4 regions of the Streptomyces sp. NPDC053665 genome follow, and region 1 is predicted to be linked to each of the others. Evidence: riboswitches for the same ligand, from Rfam matches in the RefSeq annotation. Region 1 holds a riboswitch; each other region holds the start of a gene.
What was found. Region 1 has a riboswitch for cyclic di-AMP ahead of ACZ6ZN_RS26195 (transglycosylase family protein). Riboswitches for the same ligand answer to the same signal wherever they lie in the genome.
Positions count from the first base shown of each region.

Region 2: linked by a shared signal. The riboswitch ahead of ACZ6ZN_RS20135 (M23 family metallopeptidase) and the one ahead of ACZ6ZN_RS26195 (transglycosylase family protein) in region 1 are both predicted to bind cyclic di-AMP.
Region 3: linked by a shared signal. The riboswitch ahead of ACZ6ZN_RS03195 (M23 family metallopeptidase) and the one ahead of ACZ6ZN_RS26195 (transglycosylase family protein) in region 1 are both predicted to bind cyclic di-AMP.
Region 4: linked by a shared signal. The riboswitch ahead of ACZ6ZN_RS07110 (M23 family metallopeptidase) and the one ahead of ACZ6ZN_RS26195 (transglycosylase family protein) in region 1 are both predicted to bind cyclic di-AMP.

Region 1 covers NZ_JBVJKK010000007.1:82,803-87,883, forward strand. Annotated here, with positions in the region: gene ACZ6ZN_RS26185 (FtsB family cell division protein) at 1-349, opposite strand, end outside; gene eno (phosphopyruvate hydratase) at 464-1,744, opposite strand; gene ACZ6ZN_RS26195 (transglycosylase family protein) at 2,144-2,863, opposite strand; cyclic di-AMP (ydaO/yuaA leader) riboswitch at 2,868-3,034, opposite strand; gene ACZ6ZN_RS26200 (transglycosylase family protein) at 3,263-4,261, opposite strand; gene ACZ6ZN_RS26205 (cytochrome P450 family protein) at 4,441-5,081, opposite strand, start outside.
Region 2 covers NZ_JBVJKK010000005.1:22,620-27,700, forward strand. Annotated here, with positions in the region: gene ACZ6ZN_RS20130 (aldo/keto reductase) at 1-202, opposite strand, end outside; gene ACZ6ZN_RS20135 (M23 family metallopeptidase) at 374-1,405, opposite strand; cyclic di-AMP (ydaO/yuaA leader) riboswitch at 1,418-1,573, opposite strand; tRNA gene ACZ6ZN_RS20140 (tRNA-Met) at 1,920-1,993, opposite strand; gene ACZ6ZN_RS20145 (dihydrofolate reductase family protein) at 2,060-3,190, opposite strand; gene ACZ6ZN_RS20150 (MarR family winged helix-turn-helix transcriptional regulator) at 3,491-3,997, shown strand; gene ACZ6ZN_RS20155 (SpoIIE family protein phosphatase) at 4,046-5,081, opposite strand, start outside.
Region 3 covers NZ_JBVJKK010000001.1:737,092-742,172, forward strand. Annotated here, with positions in the region: gene ACZ6ZN_RS03185 (TetR/AcrR family transcriptional regulator) at 1-299, shown strand, start outside; gene ACZ6ZN_RS03190 (SGNH/GDSL hydrolase family protein) at 345-1,130, opposite strand; gene ACZ6ZN_RS03195 (M23 family metallopeptidase) at 1,374-2,306, opposite strand; cyclic di-AMP (ydaO/yuaA leader) riboswitch at 2,311-2,465, opposite strand; gene ACZ6ZN_RS03200 (tyrosine-protein phosphatase) at 2,970-3,767, shown strand; gene ACZ6ZN_RS03205 (DUF6126 family protein) at 3,799-3,918, opposite strand; gene ACZ6ZN_RS03210 (helix-turn-helix domain-containing protein) at 3,915-4,562, opposite strand; gene ACZ6ZN_RS03215 (aspartate aminotransferase family protein) at 4,630-5,081, opposite strand, start outside.
Region 4 covers NZ_JBVJKK010000001.1:1,620,157-1,625,237, forward strand. Annotated here, with positions in the region: gene ACZ6ZN_RS07095 (bifunctional acetate--CoA ligase family protein/GNAT family N-acetyltransferase) at 1-1,687, opposite strand, end outside; gene ACZ6ZN_RS07100 (HPr family phosphocarrier protein) at 1,869-2,150, shown strand; gene ACZ6ZN_RS07105 (GntR family transcriptional regulator) at 2,348-3,043, opposite strand; gene ACZ6ZN_RS07110 (M23 family metallopeptidase) at 3,240-4,028, opposite strand; cyclic di-AMP (ydaO/yuaA leader) riboswitch at 4,042-4,206, opposite strand; gene ACZ6ZN_RS07115 (M16 family metallopeptidase) at 4,398-5,081, opposite strand, start outside.

The DNA.
Region 1 (5,081 bases):
CCCCCGGCATGACGTAGTGCAACCGCTGCCGGATCTGCTGCTCCGCGTACGCGTCGTCCTGCCAGCGCGCCTTGGCGTCGCGCAGCCGCTCGACGCGCTCGCGCGCCTGCTGCTGCTCGCGTTGCAGGTCCTCGATCTCGGCGCGCTGGGAGACGTACTGGCGCATCGGCCAGGCCAGGGCCACGATCAGCGAGCACAGCACCAGCGCGAGCAGCGCCGCCCGGCCGGTCAGCCGGGAGCGGCGGGCCTGGCGCCTGGTCTGGGAGCGGTAGACCCGGGCCGCGGTCTGCTCACCGAGCAGCCGGATCCTGGTCGCGGTGGAGAACCGGTCCCGGTCCTTCACGGCCATGTCAGTCCGCCTCCCGCTCCACCGTCATACGCGCGTACGTCCCCGGACACGGTACGGGACCGAGTCCGGGGACGTACGTACGACGCTGCTGCCGACGAGCCGGGTCTGTCGCCGTCAGCCCTTGAAGCGCGGGAAGGCGCTGCGGCCGGCGTAGACCGCGGCGTCGTCGAGGATCTCCTCGATGCGCAGCAGCTGGTTGTACTTGGCGACGCGCTCGGAGCGGGCCGGGGCGCCGGTCTTGATCTGGCCGCAGTTGGTGGCGACGGCCAGGTCGGCGATGGTGACGTCCTCGGTCTCGCCGGAGCGGTGGGACATCATGCACTTGAAGCCGTTGCGCTGGGCGAGCTCCACGGCGTCCAGGGTCTCGGTCAGCGAGCCGATCTGGTTCACCTTCACCAGCAGGGCGTTGGCGGCGCCCTCCTCGATGCCGCGGGCGAGACGCTCGGGGTTGGTGACGAACAGGTCGTCGCCGACGAGCTGGACCTTGTCACCGAGCTTGGCGGTGATGGTCTTCCAGCCCTCCCAGTCGTCCTCGAACAGCGGGTCCTCGATGGAGACGAGCGGGTACGCGTCCACGAGCTCCGCGTAGTACTCGGTCATCTCGGCCGCCGAGCGCTCCTTGCCCTCGAAGGTGTAGACGCCGTCCTTGTAGAACTCGGAGGCGGCCACGTCGAGCGCGAGGGCGATCTGCTCGCCGGGGGTGTAGCCGGCTTCCTTGATGGCCTCGAGGATGAGGTCGAGGGCCTCGCGGTTGGAGCCGAGGTTCGGGGCGAAGCCGCCCTCGTCGCCGAGGCCGGTGGCCAGGCCCTTGCCCTTCAGGACCTTCTTCAGCGTGTGGTAGACCTCGGCGCCCCAGCGCAGGGCCTCGGAGAAGGACTCCGCGCCGATCGGCGCGATCATGAACTCCTGGATGTCCACGTTGGAGTCGGCGTGCGAGCCGCCGTTCAGGATGTTCATCATCGGCACCGGCAGCAGGTGCGCGTTCGGGCCGCCCAGGTAGCGGAACAGCGGCAGGTCGCTGGCCTCGGAGGCGGCGTGGGCGACGGCGAGGGAGACGCCGAGGATGGCGTTGGCGCCGAGCGAGCCCTTGTTGTCGGTGGCGTCCAGGTCGAACATCGCCTGGTCGATCAGGCGCTGCTCGGTGGCGTCGTAACCGACCAGCTCCGGGCCGATCTGCTCGATGACCGCGAGGACGGCCTTCTCCACACCCTTGCCGAGGTAGCGGTTCGAGTCGCCGTCGCGGAGCTCGATGGCCTCGAAGGCGCCCGTGGAGGCGCCGGACGGGACGGCGGCACGGCCGGTGCTGCCGTCGTCGAGGCCGACCTCGACCTCGACCGTGGGGTTGCCTCGGGAGTCCAGGATTTCCCGGGCTACGACGACGTCGATGGACGGCACGAGCATCTCCTTCTTATGTGACGCGGTGACGCGGGTCGCGTGGACCCGGCGGGGTGCGGGCCCGGTGGCTCGCGACATGAGCCTAACCGGCCCGGGGCGATCGGCCACCGGGTCGCCCACCCCATGGACAGAACCGAGAGTAAATTGTTTCCGAACGGAACAAAGGCGGTTCGCCGCAACGGGCCGAAACTCGGCCCCCGGAGCCCGGGCGGACATGACCCCGCCCCGGTGCGTACGGGGGAACGCGCACCGGGGCGGGGAGCCCGTGGGGACGGGGGTCCCGCCCGTGCGGCGGGGGGCCGCCTGTCAGGGCGAGGGCCTCCCGCGAGGGCGGGGCCGCCGGGCGGCCGGACCGCGGGTGTGCGGTGCGGACCGCCCTGCGGCGGTGGGAGCTGCTGCTTACTTCAGGTGCAGCTGCTGGCCCGGGTAGATGAGGTTGGCGTCCTCGACGATGTCCTTGTTCAGCCGGAACAGCTTCTCCCAGCCGCCCTTGACCTTCTCCTCGGCCGCGATCGAGCTGAGGGTGTCGCCCTTGACGACCTTGTACTCGCCGTCGCCCTTCTTGACCTTCTTGCCGGTCGGGGTGGTGACGGTCTTCTTGGCGGCCGGGCGCTCGTCGGAACGGGAGGCCGGCTGCTGCTCGGTCTCGCGGGACTCGGTGCCCTGCTGGTTCTGCTGGCTCTGCTGGTTCTGCTGCGAGGAGCCGGCGGAGCTGCCGGAGTCGGTGGAACCGCCGCCGGTGTAACCGGCGCTCGACAGGCCCTTGCCGCAGACCGGCCAGGCACCCTTGCCCTGGCTGGCGAGGACCTTCTCGGCGATCTCGATCTGCTGCGCCTTCGAGGCCTTGTCGGCGGTGGAGGCGTACTGCGTGCCGCCGTAACCGGCCCACGTGGAGGCGGAGAACTGCAGACCGCCGTAGTAGCCGTTGCCGGTGTTGATGGACCAGTTGCCGCCGGACTCGCACTGGGCGACGGCGTCCCACTCGGAGGCGGTGGCGGCGGAGGCGTTGCCGGCCGCCATCAGCGGAGCGGCGACGGCGGCGGAGGCGACACCGGCGACGGCGATGGCGCGAGTGGCCTTGGACGGACGACGGTGCTTGCCCTTGCCGGAAAACAGCATGGATGGATCCCCTCACCGACGCCTGCGAGGTGAGCTGTCGGGTTCGGGCCGGTTGAGTTGCCCGGCCACGTCCCTCACGGGACGCGGCTCCACCCCTAGCCCTTCCGGCTCAACGAGCCGGTCGGGCACCTACCTTGGGTCCCCCGCTCCTGCCTACGGCGCTTGACGCGACGACTGTTCCCGTACGGCCGCTGGCAGGATTCGGCGTTGCGGCCGCCGGGGCTCGCGGTGGCGAGCGGTCACGACCGTAGACAGGCGATCGCCGGAATTTCAAAGACGATCAAGGCTTCTGAGACCTATCTCTCACCACGTTTATACGGGACATAGGCCGCGAAACATGGCGTGAACTCGCGTCGATTCGGGGCGACTTCCGCCGCCGTTCCCGCACTGCCCGAACGGCTACTTCCCGTCCGTTTCGTCCTCTGCGGTAAGCGTCTGACCGGGCAGAACGGGCTCCGCATCGCTGTCGGCGGCCTTCTCGCCCCCGGCGTACAACTCGTCCCATCCCCCGTCGATCCGGAGGGAGTCGGCGATGGACCAGGCGCTGTCCCCGACGCCGACGATGTAGGCGCCCTCCGACTTCTCGTCGGAGCCCTTCTCGTCGCGCGAGGCGTGGCGCCCCGAGGACCCGTTCGCAGCGCCGTCCGCGGACTCGGTGCTCTCGTCGGCACTGGGGCCGCGGTGCCGGCCGGAACCGGTGTCCGCCGCGGCCGAGGAGCCGTCGCTCGGGCGGGACTTGCCGGATGCCTCGCTCTCGGGCGTGGCCGACCGCGAGCCGGCCGACCCCCGATCGGCACTGCGAGAGGCGCGCGATGTACCGGAATCATCCGATTCGCCCCGAGATGCCGACGAAGCGTCAGGTGACGCCGAGCCGGACGGGGAAGACGACGGGGACGATGCGGACGGGGAGGGCGAGGCGGAGGACCCGGAGGATCCGAGCGAGTCGAGCAGTCCGGGCGAGTCCGTCGGAGCGGAGTCACCGGACGAGCCGGACGAGCCGGACGCATCGCCCGAACCCGACGCACCCTTCTCGAGGCCGGAGAGGAGCCCGCAGGTGTGCCAGGCGCCGACCCCCTGTTCGGCGAGGATTCTCTCGGCCACGGCTATCTGCTGCGAACGGCTGGCCAGATCGGCGCTCGCGGCGTAGTCGAGACCGCCGTGACTCTCCCAGTCCTCCTGGGAGAGCGCGAGGCCGCCGTAGTAGCCGTTGCCGCTGTTCTGGCTCCAGGCCCCGCCGGTCTCGCAGTCCGCGATCCGGTCCCAGGTGGCGCCGTCCGCAGCGCTGGCACCGGAGGCCCCGAGGAGCGGGATCGCGATGGCGGAGCCGGTCACTCCGGCCGCGACGAGGAGAGCCGGAGCCTGGCGGGGGCGACGGTGACGACCGTTCCCGGAGAGCATACGGAGACCTTTCGCAAGACAGCAGTGACCCGCGCGGCGCCGTCTCCGGGCCGCGTTGATGGGTGAACGTATAGGCAGACGATCACTTGTCACAAGTTCATGCCGCGCAGATCACGTGAAGATCACAGACATGACGGCGTGTCATGTTTGGCGGGAGCGCTCGCTGGTCATGGCGGCCGTCACACCGGAGTGAACTCCACCGGGAGGGTCCGCAGCCCCCGCATGATGAGCCCGCCGCGCCAGCGCAGCTCGTCCGGGTCGGCCGCGAGCCGGAGGTCGGGCAGGCGCGTCAGCAGCGTGGCGAGGGCGGTCTGGCCCTCCAGCCGGGCTAGCGGGGCGCCGAGACAGTAGTGGATGCCGTGGCCGTACCCGAGGTGCTGGTTGTCCCGGCGGGACAGGTCCAGCGTGTCCGGCTCGGCGAACCGCTCCGGGTCCCGGTCCGCGGCCGCCAGCACCACCAGGACCGGGTCGCCGGCCTCGATGCGCTGCCCGCCGACCGTCAGCGGCTGCGTGGCGAAGCGCCAGGTCGCGAGCTCGACGGGGCCGTCGTAGCGCAGCAGTTCCTCCACGCCGGTGGCCAGCAGGTCCTGCTCCCCGGCGGCGAGGGACGCCTGGAGGCGGGCCCGCTGCCCGGGGTGGGTGAGCAGGGCGTAGGTGCCGTTGCCGATGAGGTTGACGGTCGTCTCGAACCCGGCGAACAGCAGGATGAACGCCATGGCCGCCGCCTCGTTCTCGGTGAGGTGCTCACCGTGGTCGGAGGCGCGGATGAGCCCGGAGATGAGGTCCTCGCCGGGGGCCGGTTCGTCGGGCAGCACCTGGC
Region 2 (5,081 bases), on a different contig from region 1:
CACCGCCCCGGTTGCCGTCGACCCACGCCGAGTAGACGTCGGCGGTGTCGACGAAGTTGCCACCGGCCGCGGTGTAGGCGTCGAGGACGGCGAAGGACCGGTCCTCGTCGGCGGTCCAGCCGAAGACGTTGCCGCCGAGGGCGAGCGGGAAGACCTCGAGGTCGGAGGAGCCGAGCTTGCGCAGAGTCGTCGTAGCAGTCATACCCGGCGTCAACGACCGTACGGAACGGCCCATTCCGGGAGCCGCACAAAACCCGGGCAAACAAACCCGGGCAAACGAACCCGGGCAAACACCCCGGTCACCGAAAACCGGCAGCCCTGACGCCGGGGGGTCGTCGTCAGGGCTGCCGGTGCTTCGACGGGCGCGGTGCGTCTACGGGGTGAGTCCCTTGCCCCGCAGCCACGCCATGGGGTCGATGCCGCTCGCGGAGCCGCTGGAGTGGACTTCGAGGTGGAGGTGGGCGCCGGTGACGTTGCCGGTGGCGCCGACGCGGCCGATGACGTCGCCCGTGCCGACCTTCTGGCCGACGCTGACGCCGATCGACGACTGGTGCGCGTACCAGATCTCGGTGCCGTCATCGAGGGTGAGGACGGTCTTGTAGCCGTAGGAGCCGTTCCAGCCCGCCTCGGTGATGGTGCCGCTGTGGACCGCCTTGATCGGCGTGCCCGTGGGGGCGGCGAAGTCGAGGCCGGTGTGGTAGCCGGAGGACCAGTAGGCGCCGGCCTGGCCGAAGGTGGAGGTGAGGGTGTACGAGGAGGTCGGCAGCGTGTACTGCTTCGCGAGGGCGGCGAGCCGCTCGGCCTCGGCCTTCTTCTCGGCCGCCTCCTCCGCCTTCTTCTTCGCCTCGGCGGCCTTGGCCTTGGCCTCCTTCTCGGCCTTGGCGACGGCCTCCTGGGCCGCCTTCTCGGCGGCGGCCGCGGCGTCCTGGGCGGCCTTGGTGTCGATCTGGTCCTGCTGGTGCTCGACCTGGGCCATGATCCGGGCGCGCAGGGCCTCACCGGCGCCGTCGGTGCCCGGCTCGGCCTCGGCGGTCGTGGTGCCCAGGCTGCTGAGCGGGGTGGCGGAACCTTCGGGGGTGTCGTCGTCCGAGAGGAGGGAACCCACCGAGGGAAGGTCCGGGACGGAGATCGACACCGGCGGCTTGCCGGTCTGGGCGCTGGCCATGCCGCCCGCGCCGACGGCGGCTATGACGCCGACACCGAGGACGGTGGAGCTGCGGGCGAGTCCTCCGCCGCGCTGCTTGGAGACGCGGTGCCGGCCACGGACGGGGCGGATGGACTCCGCGGTGGGGTTCCACTCCTGGAACGGGCCCTCGTCGGTGCGCTGACGGCCGAAGCCGAAGGTCTCGGGGTCGCGCTGGTCCGCCGCGAACGGGGCAGCGGGGGCAGGCCGGTTGGACGCCACGTGGGCGTGCTCCTTTCCTTCCTTCTCGCCTACCGGGTTAGCTGACGGGTTCGGAGCAGGAAGGTCTCCTACGCGCGTATACCTGCCGTGCTGCCACGGCGGCATCCGCCCGATTCACCCCAAGTGGTGGTTCCCCGGTTCCCTCGCGGGATTCGGCGCGTGCGCACGGAGCCGCCTTCTGTGACGGCTGGGACGACCGCGCTGCGTTATCGAACGTTAATGGATGGCGCGGTGCGTATTCCAGCGCTTCCGCTTGATCATTAACCTTTTTCGCGCGGACCAACCTGCCATGACCGGGGTGAATCGGGCGAGTTGACCGCCTCCCGGGCCTCGCACGGTACTTGACGGTGTGTCAGTTGTTATGCGCTGTGAGGCGGTTCACTCACCGTGTGTGACGGCCGGTCGACGGCTGGAGGGAAACGGCCCGGAAGGCCGGAGAGAAAAGGCCCATGAGGCCGGAGGGACGACGCATCGAGGGCCGGAACCCTTTCGGATTCCGGCCCTCGGCCTTCAGTAGCGGGGACAGGATTTGAACCTGCGACCTCTGGGTTATGAGCCCAGCGAGCTACCGAGCTGCTCCACCCCGCGTCGTTGTGTTCACCAGTGTACGCCATCCGCGGGACGCCTCGCGCACACCCCGTACCGGTGCTGCGCTCAGGTCACCAGATGCCGGTTCGGCGCCTTGGCCCGCTCCTCGTGCTCGGACAGGACGACGACCTGCGCTCCCCCGGCGGCCAGGACTCCGCTGCCGTCGGCCCCGGCCACGAAGGTGTCCGGCTCGCGCCAGGCCGTGACGACCCGCCGCACGCCCGCGTCGAGGATCAGCCGGGCGCAGGGTGCCGGGCGCGAGGCGCGGCGGGCGCAGGGTTCGAGGCTGCTGTAGACGGTCGCCCCGGCCAGCCTGGGGTCGGCCGGGTCGAGCTTGGCCAGGGCCGCCTCCTCGGCGTGCACGACCGGGTCGCCGCCCTCGCGTGAGTGGCCGCGGGCCAGTTCGGTGCCGTCGGCCGCGACCACCACCGCCCCGACGCTGAACGCGGTCCCGGAGGGCGGGCAGTGCTCCGCCAGCTCGCAGGCCGCGGCCAGCCAGTGATGGTCGGCGGCGACCGGGAGCGGCCCGGTGCCGGGGGCGGTCGGTTCGTAGCGCATCAGGACGACGTCCTCGATCCGGCGGGTGTCGAGCAGCCGCAGCCGGCCGGGCGGGTAGCCGCCGGGGCCGAAGAGGCGGGGCGCGGCGGGGTCGCCCACGAAGAGCGGGGCGAGGACCAGCTGGATCTCGTCGGCGAGCTCCTGGGTGAGCAGCTGGGTGTGGATCAGGCCGCCGCCCTCGACCATCAGCCGCCGCACGCCCCGCACGTCGTGCAGGTGGGTGAGGAGCCGGCGCCAGTCGAGGCGCGCGCCCAGGGGGACGACGTCGGTGGCGAGGCCGAGGGCGCGGGCGCGCCGCGCGCCCTCGTCGGTGGTGTAGAGGACCTTCTCGCCGCCGGTGTGCCAGAAGTTGGCGTCCGGGTCGAGGTCGCCGGTGCCGCTGACGGTGACCTTGAGGGGGTACTCGGACCGGCCCGCGGCGGCACGGGCGGCGCGGCGCTGCGGGGAGTTGACCAGGAGGCGGGGGTTGTCGGCCCGGATCGTGCCCGCGCCGACCAGGATCGCGTCGACGGACGCGCGCACCTCGTCGACCCGGTCGAAGTCGGCCGGGCTCGACAGGAGCAGGCGTTCGGGTCCGGTGTCGTCCAGGTAGCCGTCGAGGGAGACGGCGGCGGACAGCAGGACGTACGGGTGAGGCATCGACGCTCCGCGGCTGGTCGGAAGGGCGGGACTGGACGGGACGGGCGGGACTGGCACGGGTGGGGCGGGACGGGGCTGGACGGGCAGAGTGGGACGTGGCCAAGTCTTACGCGGTCACCCGGCCGGACGTGGACGGCACCCCCCGCCGCCGGCCGCACCGGCGGAACTCGGCGCCGGCCGAACCGCCGTCCGGCCGGGGACGGCCGTGCAACGGTCTGCTTGCCGCTCGGCTCTTCGGGTACAGCCTTTGCAAGAGGGCGACCTCCACAGCACCCGGAGCTTATGGAAAGTGACCGTTTTGTGACCGGATTCGGCGGGCCCGGTGACCACCGGGCCAGGGGGCCGGGCGAGGGCCCGGAAGCCGTCGCCTCGCAGATCGCCGATGCGGTGGACAGCCTGGCGGCCCTGTGGACGGTCGCGGCCCAGGAGGCGTCCCTGCGGCTGTCCCCGCATCAGTTGCGGGCGCTGCGCGCGGTGCAGACCGCACCCGGACTCAACCTCACCGCCCTGGCGGAGCGGCTGGACATCGGCCTGCCCACCGCCAGCCGCCTCTGCGACCGGCTCGCGGCGGCCGGCCTGCTGGAACGGGCCCCGCACCCGGACACCCGCCGTGAGGTCCAGCTCCGGCTCACCCCGCACGGCCGCAACGTCCTGAGCGACGTCGCCGCTCGCCGCACCCACGCCCTCACCGTCACCGTGGCCGCGATGCGGCCGGCCGAACGGGAGGCACTGAAAAGGGGATTGCGCGCCTTCCTGGCCGCCCAGCACCACACGCCTCCCCGGGCCGGCGAGCCACCGGGCCCGTGAGAAGTCCGGTCCGACGGAACGGCCGGTCCCCCGCCGCCACCCCGGCCCTCACGCCCCGGGCGGGCCCCCCTTCAGCACCGCCACGCACGTGTCGTCACTCACCGGCCGGGCCGCGCTGCCCGAGTCGCGCAGCACCACCGCGGCGACCACCGCCGGGTCGCAGGTCAGGAGCACGTCCTCGGGCGGGCTCCAGCGGCTGGGCAGACCATCGCTGTGCAGCACCAGCATGCTGTCCTCGTGCCACGGCCCGCTCTGCACGGGGACGTCGGCCGGCGCCTGGGCGCCCACGATGCCGGGCCGGGACAGCAGCGGCCGCCACTCCCCGCCGGTGCGCAGCCGGGCGCCGACGTTGCCGATCCCGGCGAAGTCCAGCCGCCCCGCGGACAGATCGGCCTGCGCCACGGCGACGGCAGCCCCCCGGGTGGGGCGCAGAGCCGGGCCCAGACGCCGCAGGATCTCCGGCGGCGGCAGCTCGGCCAGGTCGCGCAGCGCGGTCACCGCCGCGGTGGAGGCCTCGGCGGCCTTCTCCCCGTGGCCGAGCCCGTCGGCGAGCAGCAGGGTCAGCCGGTCCCCGGCGCGGACACGGGCCCAGGCGTCGCCGGAGTGGGCCGCCCGGCCCAGGGGGACGTTGACACCGCCGGCGTGCGGGGGCGGCGCGGACGTCCCCGGGTGCCGCACGGCGATCCCGTGGTCGATCCGGGCCAGTACGACGGTGCCCCGGCCGACGGCGCTGTGCAGGTCGAAGTCGTTCGCGACCCGGCGGCAGGTGCCGAGCCCCGCGCCCAGGGAGGCCGCGACGGTCGTGGAGTAGCCGTCGCGCATCGCGGCGGCCACGTCCGGGATGCCGGGCCCGTGGTCCAGCGAGAGGAGCTGCACACAGGTGCGCGGACGGCCGCCGTCCGTCCGCTCGACGAGGCCGATGAGCACGTGGCCGCCCTCGGCGTGCCGCAGCAGGTTGGTCGCCAGTTCCGTGGCCACCAGGGCGGCGGACGCCGTGCGGTGCGCGGGCAGTCCGGCGCACGCGCTGGCCTCCTCGGCGGCGACCCGGACGTCCCGCACCCGGGTCGAGTCGTCCACGGGCACG
Region 3 (5,081 bases), on a different contig from region 1:
GGATCGAGGGCTGGGCGGCCGCGTTGCGCGAGCCGGCGCTGCGGGAGGTCACCGAGGATCTCGACCGGCAGTGGAAGGCCGCCCTGGCCGAGGTCATCGCGGAGGGCGTGGCGGCCGGCGAGTTCCCCTGCCCCGATCCCCCGGGGGCCGCCTTCCGCCTCACCGCCCTCCTCGACGGCCTCGCCGTCCAGCTGACGTCCTACCCCGGGTCGGTCCCCCGGGCCCGCGCCCGGCAGTGGGCGGACGAGGCCCTGGCCCGGGAACTGGGCCTGGAACCGGCCGCGTCGCCCGCCCGGTAGCGGTCCGGCCCGCCCGGTAGCGGTCCGGCCCGCCCGGCGCGGGTCTCACGCCACGGGCGCGATCCGCATCCGGATGTCGTCCGGGGACAGGGCCCCCTTGGCCGTCACGTGGTCGCCGGAGGACTGGCCGCGCAGCCGGCGCCCGATCCACGGCACCAGGAACTCGCGCGCCCACTGGACGTTGTCGCGCCGCATGTCGAACGCCCCGCGCGGCGGCAGCGGCGGCCAGACCTGCTCGGGGTCGGCGGGCACGTCGAGGCCCATCACCTGGCCCGCGCGGAGCGCCACCCGTGTGTGCCCCTCGGGAGACAGGTGCAGCCGGTCGGCGTCCCAGGCCCGGCGGTCCTGGACACTGCGCAGGGACCACAGGTCGAGCACCGGGCAGCCGTACCGGTCGGCGATGGCCCGGACATGTCCGTTGTAGGTGGCGATCTTGCCGCGCAGGTGCTTGAGCACGGGCACGCCCCGGGTGTCGAACCCGGTCGTCACCATCACCGTGCCGGCCGCGGCGGTGAGCCGCAGCAGCGCCCGCTCGAAGCGCTCGGCCACCTCGTCGGGGTCGGTGCCGGGCCGAATGATGTCGTTGCCCCCGGCGCAGAACGAGACGAGGTCCGGGGCCAGTTCGACGGCCCGCGGCACCTGGTCCGCCACGATCTGGTCGAGGAGCTTGCCGCGCACGGCGAGGTTCGCGTACCGGAAGTCGCCCTCGGGCCTCAGGTCGGCGAGCAGGACGGCGAACCGGTCGGCCCAGCCGACGAACGCCCCGTCGGGGCCGGGGTCGCCGACGCCCTCGGTGAAGCTGTCCCCCAGCGCCACGTACGACCCGATCACTGCTTTGCTGTCACTCTTCGAATCGTCTGCCACAGCCGTTCATGATTCACCCTCGAATGTGACCTACGCGACCGTAGGCAGGGCTTGACGGGCGGTGAGAAAGGCCACTCCCCAAGGGTTGGTCAACTTCGGAATACGCATGTCCACGGGGGCGTTGGGGGTGCTCGCCACACGCCGAAGGCCGGACCCGGTCGTTCGGGTCCGGCCTTCGGCGGCGTGTCAGGCAGGTGGGGGTGCGGTCGGTCAGCCGACGGAGACGCCGTGCGAGCGCAGGTAGGCGACCGGGTCCACGTCCGAGCCGTAGTCGGGCGTGGTGCGGATCTCGAAGTGCAGGTGCGGTCCGGTGACGTTGCCGGTCGCGCCCGACAGGCCGATCTGCTGCCCGGCGGTCACGGTCTGGCCGACCGAGACGGACAGCTGCGACAGGTGGGCGTACTGGGCGTAGTTGCCGTCGCTGAGCTTGATGACGACCTGGTTGCCGTACGCGCCGCCCCAGCCGGCGGAGACGACCGTGCCCGCGCCGACGGCCTTGAGGGAGGTGCCGGTCGGGACGACGAAGTCGACACCGGTGTGGTAGCCGCTGGACCACATGCTGCCGGACATGCGGTAGGGGGTGCCGACGGACGCGCCGTCCACCGGCAGCGAGAAGCCACTGGCGTTGCTCTGGGCGGCGGGCGCGGCGGCGGCCGGCTTCGCGGCGGTGCCGGCCTTGGCGGAGGTGTCCGCGGAGGACTCGGCGGCGGACTTCTTCGCGGGCTTCTCCGCCGAGGCCTTGGGGGCGGGCTTCGCCGGGGCCTGGCTCGCGGCGGCCTTCTTGCCGAGGGAGAGCTTCAGGCCCGGGTGGATCAGCGACGGGTCGTCGCCGACGGCGTCGCGGTTGTCCGCGTACAGCTTCTTCCAGCCACCGCTGACGTGCTGGTCGGCGGCGATCCTCGCGAGGTAGTCGCCGGCCTTCACGGTGTACGTGCGGGCGCCGGCGGTCTTCTCGGCGGCCTTCTTCTCCGGGGCCGGAGCGGACTGGACCGCCTTGTCCGGAGCCGTCTGCGGGGTGGCGGCGTGGGCGCCGGCGGCTCCCATCAGCGGCAGCGCGAGAGCGGCGCCGCCGGTGCCGGCGACGGCGATGGAGCGGGTGAAACGCTGGGTCTTGGGACGGCGGTGCTTACCCTTCGCGGGCATGGCGAATTCCTCTCCGTCGCCTGCGAGGTGAGCTGTCGGGTGCGGGCTGGAGATGCCCGGCCGCGCCGTGGCGCGACTGAACCCCAAGCCGTTCCGGGAACCGGAACAGGCGTCGTACCTGTGGGTCCCCCGCTCCTGCCGTACGTCGGGTCAGTGTGTGCGGGCACCGGGCGGCGGCAGGATTAGGCGTCCGTCCGGATCGGTGTGGAACGTAAGCGACCGGGACGCGAAGGGACAAGCCTGTGGTTGCGCGTGACGGTGTTTTCCCTGAGGCGCCGGTGTTCTCCGCCGTCACCGAGCGTGGATCCACGATCTTCGGCTTTTCCCAATGTCCCGGATAATCGCCTGAATTACGTGCACATGGCGACAACACATCGTCACGGATATGACGATGGTCACGCCTCCTCGCCCCATCTCGGCGCCGACCAGGGCACGTTGTGGCGAAGCGGCCGAAGCGCCTCATTCGGACCAAACGGCCACTTCCGCTCAACATGGACGACGATCCCGGCACCGGGGAGGCCGCCGCCCCGTCGCCCGCCCCTCGAGGGCCGGGACGGCCGGCGACGCCTGTGGACACCTGATTGCCCCAGGCAGGCATGTCGTATCGTCGGGTGGTGCCCGCCGGCGAGCCGCGGCGGCGGGCACCGATGGGGAGGAGCCCTCGTGACACAGCAGGTCCCGTCGACGGAGCCCGAGCTGACCGGAGTGCGCAATTTCCGCGACGTCGGCGGACTGCCGACGGTGGACGGACGGCGGGTGCGCCCGGGCGTGCTGTTCCGCAGCGGCCACCTCGCGCACGCGACCGGGGAGGACGCCGCCTTCCTGGCCGGACTGGGCCTGCACACGATCTTCGACTTCCGCAACGCGGCCGACCAGAAGCTGGAGGGGCCGGACGTCACGCTGCCGGGTGTGCGCAACGTGAACCTGCCCCTGAGCGACCCGGCCGACGGCGCCGAGTTCTGGACGATGGTCCGCGACGGCGACCTGGACCAGTTGCGCGCGATCCTGGCCGACGGCAAGGGCGCGGCCCGGATGATCGCCTCGTACCGCTCGATCGTCAAGGACCGCACCGGCGAGCACTCCCGGGTCCTGCACGCGCTGGCGCAGGACAGCGTCCCGGCACTGATGCACTGCGCGGCCGGCAAGGACCGCGCGGGGCTGTCGGTGGCGGTGACGCTGCTGGCGGTGGGCGTCGAGCGGGAGGCGATCGTCGACGACTACCTGAAGTCGAACGCCAAGCACCGCCGCTACAAGGTCCACCGCAGCAGCTCGCACGCCTCGGCGTACTCCCCCGAGGTCATGGAACTTCTCAGCCCCCTGTTCGACGCGCGCGCCGAGTACCTGACGGCCGCCTTCGACACGATCGAGGAGACCTGGGGCGGGGTGGACGCCTATCTGGAGCAGGGGCTGGGGCTCGCTCCCGAGACCCGGGAGCGGCTGCGCGAGCGGCTGCTGGACTGAGGCCCTCCCGGACCCCGGCCCCGGCCGCGATCTACTTCGTCCCGACCTCGAACAGCAGGTAGATGAAGGCGGCGAAGACGTGTCCCAGGATCAGGTAGACCAGCAGGCGCACCCACAGGGCCCGGGGGAACTTCTCCTCCAAGTCGCTCATGTCGTCTCTCCAGGGTTGGGGCCCAGGCACAGGGCGGCCGTGGGGCTCTGCAGCAGGGTGTGCACGAAGAGCAGGTCGACGCCGTCGTGGTCCTCGGCGGCGATGCGGTGCGGGGTCAGCGAGTCGAAGTGGGCGCTGTCGCCGGGCGCCAGCCGGTGCAGGGTGTCGGCCAGGCGCAGCCGGAGCCGGCCCCGCAGCACGTGCAGCCACTCCTCCCCGGGGTGGACGCGCACGATGTCGCCCTGGGAGCCGAAGGGGACGTGCACGCGCAGAGCCTGCATCCCGCGGCCGGGGGCGCCGGCCTGCCAGTAGGTCCAGCCGCCCGCCGCGGTGGGTTCCATGGCGGCGGCGCGGATGACGGAGTCCCGTTCGGCGACCGTCTCGCCGAGCAGTTCGGAGACCGTCGTACCGTAGATGCGGGCGAGTGCCAGCAGCATCGGCAGGGAGGGCTGGCGCCGGCCGGTCTCCAGCCGGGACAGGTGCGCGGGCGACAGCCCGGCGGCGCGGGCCGCGGCCTCCAGCGTCAGGGAAGCCTGCCGCCGCAGCGCCCGCAGCTGCGGGGCGACCGCGGCCGGCAGGGCGCCGGGGGCCGGTTCGGCCGGCGAGCCGGCCGCTGGGGGCCGCTCGCTTGCGGAGGAGCTCATGCCTCCATTCAGCCGCAGGTTTGCCTGTGCGGCAAATTTCTTGCCTCTCAGGCAAACCGGGCCGGATTCAGCGGTTGGCGACCGCCTGCTTGACGAGGGTCTTGCCGAAGTCCCACATCAGTCCGCCGTCGTGGGCGTCGTCCATCACGGCCGTGAACGCCTCGACGAACCGGTCCACCTCCCGCTCCCCGATGATCAGCGGCGGAATCAGCTTGATCACCTCCATGTGGTCGCCGGAGACCTGGGTGAGGATCCGGTGCTTCCGCAGCAGCGGCACCACGACCATCTGCGCGAACAGCCCCTTGCGGGCCGCCTGGAGCATGGCCCAGCGGCTGCGCAGCTTCAGCGACTTCGGACGGCCGAACTCGATGCCGATCATCAGCCCCCGGCCGCGCACCTCGGCGAGCATCTCGTAGCGGTCGGTCAGCGCCGCGAGCCGGGACCTGAGCAGCTCGCCGGTGGCCCGGACGCCGGCGACGATCTGCTCGTTCTCCATCACCGACAGCACCGCCAGGCCGG
Region 4 (5,081 bases), on a different contig from region 1:
CGTCGGCGAGCGCCCGGGACAGGGCCGCGTGGAAGTCCGCCGCCGACGCCGCCGTGGTGAGGTCCTGCGGCGGGTGCGGCCGCAGGCCCTCGGCCAGGCACGCGTCGTAGGTGAGCAGGCCGAGCGACTCCGAGTTGCCGAGGATGGCCACCCGGGGTCCGGCGGGCAGTGGCTGGCGCGCCAGCAGCAGGCCCGCGTCCACCAGGTCGGTGATGGTGTCGACGCGTATCACCCCGGCCTGCCGCAGCAGGGCCGAGACGGTCGCGTGCGGCAGGCGCGTCGCCCGCACGGCATGCCCCTGGGGGGCGGCGCCGTGCCGGGCGCCCTGGACGACGACCAGGGGCTTGGCGGCGGCGGTGCGCCGGGCGAGGCGGGTGAACTTGCGGGGGTTGCCGATGGACTCCAGGTACATCAGGACCACGTCCGTGTCGGGGTCCTCGTACCAGTACTGCAGGACGTCGTTGCCGGAGACGTCGGCGCGGTTGCCCGAGGAGACGAACGTGGACACGCCGGTCACGCCCGTGACGCCGCCGCCGCGCCGGTGCAGCCGGGACAGCAGGGCCACGCCGATGGCACCGGACTGGGCGAACATCCCGATGCGGCCCGGGCGCGGCACCTCGGGGGCGAGGGAGGCGTTGAGCCGCACCCGGGGCGAGGTGTTGATGACGCCGAAGGCGTTGGGCCCGATGATGCGCATGCCGTACGTGCGGGCCTGCCGGACGAGCGCACGCTGGCGCTCGCGCCCTTCGAGCCCGCTCTCGGCGTAGCCGGCGGACACCACGACCAGTCCCTGCACCCCGTGTTCGCCGCACTCGGCGACGACCTCGGGCACGTGCTCGGCGGGCACGGCGACGACCGCGAGGTCGACCGGGCCGTCGATGTCGCGCACCGACCGGTGGGCGGGCACCCCGTCGAGTTCCTTCTGCTCGTCGGGCAGGGCCCTGTTCACGGCGTACAGGCGGCCGGTGTAGCCGGCGTCGCGGATGTTGCCGAGGACGCTGCGCCCCACGCCGCCGGGGGTGCGTCCCGCGCCGATGACGGCGACCGAGCCGGGCGCCAGCAGCCGCTGCACCGAGCGGGCCTCCGCGCGGTGCTCGCGCGCGTACTGCACGGCCAGGGAGCGGTCGGTGGGTTCGAGGTCGAACTCCAGACGGACCACGCCGTCCTCGAAGCTGCGCTTCTGGGTGTACCCGGCGTCCGTGAACACCTTGATCATCTTGGTGTTCGCGGGCAGCACCTCGGCGGCGAACCGGCGGATGCCGCGCTCCCGGGCGACCGCGGCGATGTGCTCGAGCAGGGCGGAGGCGACTCCGCGGCCCTGGTGGGCGTCCTGGACGAGGAAGGCGACCTCGGCCTCGTCGGCGGGAGCGGACGCGGGCGTTCCGTCGGCGCCGATGCGGTCGTAGCGTACGGTGGCGATGAACTCGCCGCCGACCGTGGCCGCGAGTCCCACCCGGTCCACGAAGTCGTGGTGCGTGAAGCGGTGGACATCCTTGGCGGACAGGCGAGGGTACGGCGCGAAGAAGCGGTAGTACTTCGACTCGTCGGAGACCTGCTCGTAGAAGCTGACGAGGCGATCGGCGTCATCGACGGTGATGGGCCGGATGCGTGCGGTGCCACCGTCGCGCAGCACCACGTCGGCCTCCCAGTGGGCGGGGTACTCGTGCCGGTCCGGCGAGGTCTGCATGGGCCCCAGAGTACGGCTCGCGTCCGACAGCGGCGCGGGGCAGTCTGTGGAGGGCGTCGGTCGGGTCGAGGCCGCGATCCGATCTCCGCCCCGGGGCGGTGGCACGACAGGGCCGCTCCCGGTGGGCTTCACGTGTGGGAAACTGGTCTAGACAACCCGGAACACCGAAGGGCAGCAACACATGGCTGAGCGCCGCGTCAACGTCGGCTGGGCCGAGGGCCTCCACGCCCGCCCCGCCTCCATCTTCGTCCGAGCCGCCACGGCCACAGGCGTCCCGGTGACGATCGCCAAGGCTGACGGCAACCCCGTCAACGCGGCCTCGATGCTGGCCGTCCTGGGTCTGGGCGCCCAGGGCGGCGAGGAGATCGTCCTCGCCTCCGACGCCGAGGGCGCGGACGCCGCCCTGGACCGGCTGGCCAAGCTGGTTGCCGAGGGTCTCGAGGAACTGCCCGAGACCGTCTGATGTGAGAGCGCCTCTCCGGCGCGTGCGGGGCCCATTCGGTGTCGACCGGATGGGCCCTTCGCATTTCGGGGCTGCATTTCCGTGCACGCACACGCACGGCCGCATGCGCGGGATGCCGCATTTTCAGGAACAGGGCAGCGGACATGCGGAATTCCGGCGCTCCGGAAATTCCCTGCTCTTTGTATACGGCTCTCGCGTTAAATCCGCGGGCTCGCCGTGTTGACGGGATGTTGCGAGTTCCTCACCCGCCCGGCGCGCTCCCCGGCCGAGCCGGACCGCAGGCGGTGGGCGGCGGTCGCGCGCTCGACGTGCAGGGCCGCGGCCGCCCGCGCGCGCTCGCCGTCGCCGCGCGCCACGGCGTCCACGATCGCGCCGTGCTCGTTCCACGACTCCACCGGGCCGGGCGGCGCCTCGACCGTGTACATCCAGGCGATCTTGTGCCGGAGCTGGGTGAGCACCGCGGTCAGCGCGGGGCTCCCGCAGGCCTGGGCCAGCGTCTCGTGGAACCAGCCGTCCAGGGAGCGCAGGTCGTCGCCGCCGCCCTGGCGCGCCCGCTCCCGGCCCAGCCGGACCAGGCCGCGCAGGACCTTGAGATGGGCCTCGGTGCGGCGCTGCGCGGCCCGGGCCGCACCGAGCGGCTCCAGCAGCAGCCGCATCTGCAGCAGGTCGGCGGCCTCCTGCTCGGTGGGTTCGGCGACGCAGGCGCCCGCGTGCCGTCTGGTCACCACGAAGCCCTCGGCCTCCAGGGTGCGCAGGGCCTCCCGCACGGGAACGCGGGAGACGCCGTAGCGGCGGGCCAGCAGCTCCTCGGTGAGCCGGGCCCCGCGCGCGTGGACGCCGGCGACGATGTCGTCCCGGATGGCGGTGCACACCGAGTGCGCGGGAATGCGCATGACCGACCTCCGTCTGATTCCCGGGGAAAACGCCGACGCGCGCTCCACGGCTCTTCATTGCGAGTGACTCTATGGCAATGTGCCGCACTTTCCGGCGGCGGACGGAAATCAGGGAGAAGTTTTTGGACGACGAGCCGTCCGGGACGCGAAAAGCCCCGGCCTGCGGGCCGGGGCTTTCACGGAACTCGGGGTGACGTCAGAGGTTGACGCCGTGCGAGCGGAGGTAGGCGACGGGGTCCATGTCGGAGCCGTACTCGGGGCTCGTGCGGGCCTCGAAGTGCAGGTGCGGGCCGGTGACGTTGCCGGTCGCGCCGGACAGGCCGATCTGCTGACCGGGGGTGACCTGCTGGCCGACCGAGACGCCGATGGACGACAGGTGGCCGTACTGGGTGTACGTGCCGTCGTTCATCTTGATCACGACCTGGTTGCCGTACGCGCCGCCCCAGCCGGCCTCGACGACCGTACCGGCGCCGACGGAGTGGACCGAGGTGCCGGTCGCGGCGTGGAAGTCGACGCCGGTGTGGCTGCCGGAGGACCACAGGCCACTGCTGGCCTGGTAGCTGGTCGACACGTACGAGCCGGAGATCGGGGACACGAAGGTGTTCAGGCGCTTGCGCTCGGCCTCGCGGGCGGCGCGCTCCTTGGCCTCGCGCGCCTTCTCGGCGGCTTCCTTGGCCTTCTTGGCCGCCTCGGCGGCCCGCTCGCGCGCGGCCTCCTCGGCCTTCTTCTTCGCGGCGGCCTCCTCGGCCGCCTGCTTCTGCGCGACGGCCTGGGCGTCGATCTGCTCGGCGACGGTGTCGCCCATGGTGACGACGGGGGTGAGACCGGTCTGCTCGGGAGCCGGCTCGGCGGCGAAGGCGGCCGGAGCGGCCACGGTGCCGATGACGCCGGTCGTGGCGAGAGCCGCGACGCCCGCCGCACGGGCCGTGCCGCGCTGGAGGCGGCTGGGGCGACGGTGCTTCCCGGTGGCGCGGGTGAACGCCATGAAGTGGCTGGTCCTTTCCTTCCTTCTCGCCTACCGGGTTAGCTGACGGGTTCGGAGCAGGAAGGTCTCCTACGGACCCCCTCGCGGCTCGCGCGGGCGTCCGATTCACCCCAGGGACTGCGGTTGGGTCCCCGGCTCCCCTGGCTCGCGCCGTACGGGGACTCGGCGATGACTGTCCGGTGCCGCGGGTGCGGCGCACTGCCTGACGAACAGCCCGGATGACGCTAAGCGGCGCCGCTTTCAATTCCCAAACGAAACCCGCCTTTTGTAGCGCATCCCACAGGGCAGACGGGCCTCCTCCGTACCAATTCGGGCATAAGGGAGCCCTGGTGCCTTCGATGACAACCAGGGCTCCCGCGCGCGTGTGCCCTACTCCGCGGTGACGACCGAGACTTCGCCGATGCCGAGGGCCTCGACGGGCGCCTTGATCTGCGTCGCGTCACCGACGAGCACGGTCACCAGACGGTCCACGGGGAAGGCGCTGACGACCGCCGCGGTGGCCTCCACGGTGCCGGTCGCGGCGAGCTGCCGGTACAGCGCCGCCTGGTAGTCGTCGGGCAGGTGCTGCTCGACCTGGTCGGCCAGCGTGGAGGCGACGGCCGCCGCCGTCTCGTACTTCAGCGGCGCGACGCCGACCAGGTTCTGCACGGCGACGTCCCGCTCGGCGTCGGTCAGCCCCTCGGCCGCCAGGGTGCGCAGCACGGTCCACAGGTCCTGCAGGGCGGGACCGGTGTTGGGCGTGTCCACCGAACCGCTGATGGCGAGCATCGAGGCGCCGGTGCCGTCCGGGGCGGACCGCAGGACCTGGGCGAACGCCCGCACCCCGTAGGTGTAGCCCTTCTCCTCGCGCAGCACGCGGTCCAGACGGGACGTCAGGGTGCCGCCGAGGCAGTACGTGCCGAGCACCTGGGCGGGCCAGACGCGGTCGTGCCGGTCCGGGCCGGTGCGGCCGATGAGCAGCTGCGTCTGGACGGCGCCCGGGCGGTGGACGATGACGACCCGGCCCCGGTCGTCGGCGGTGACCGGCGGCACCGGACGCGGCTCGGCACGGGA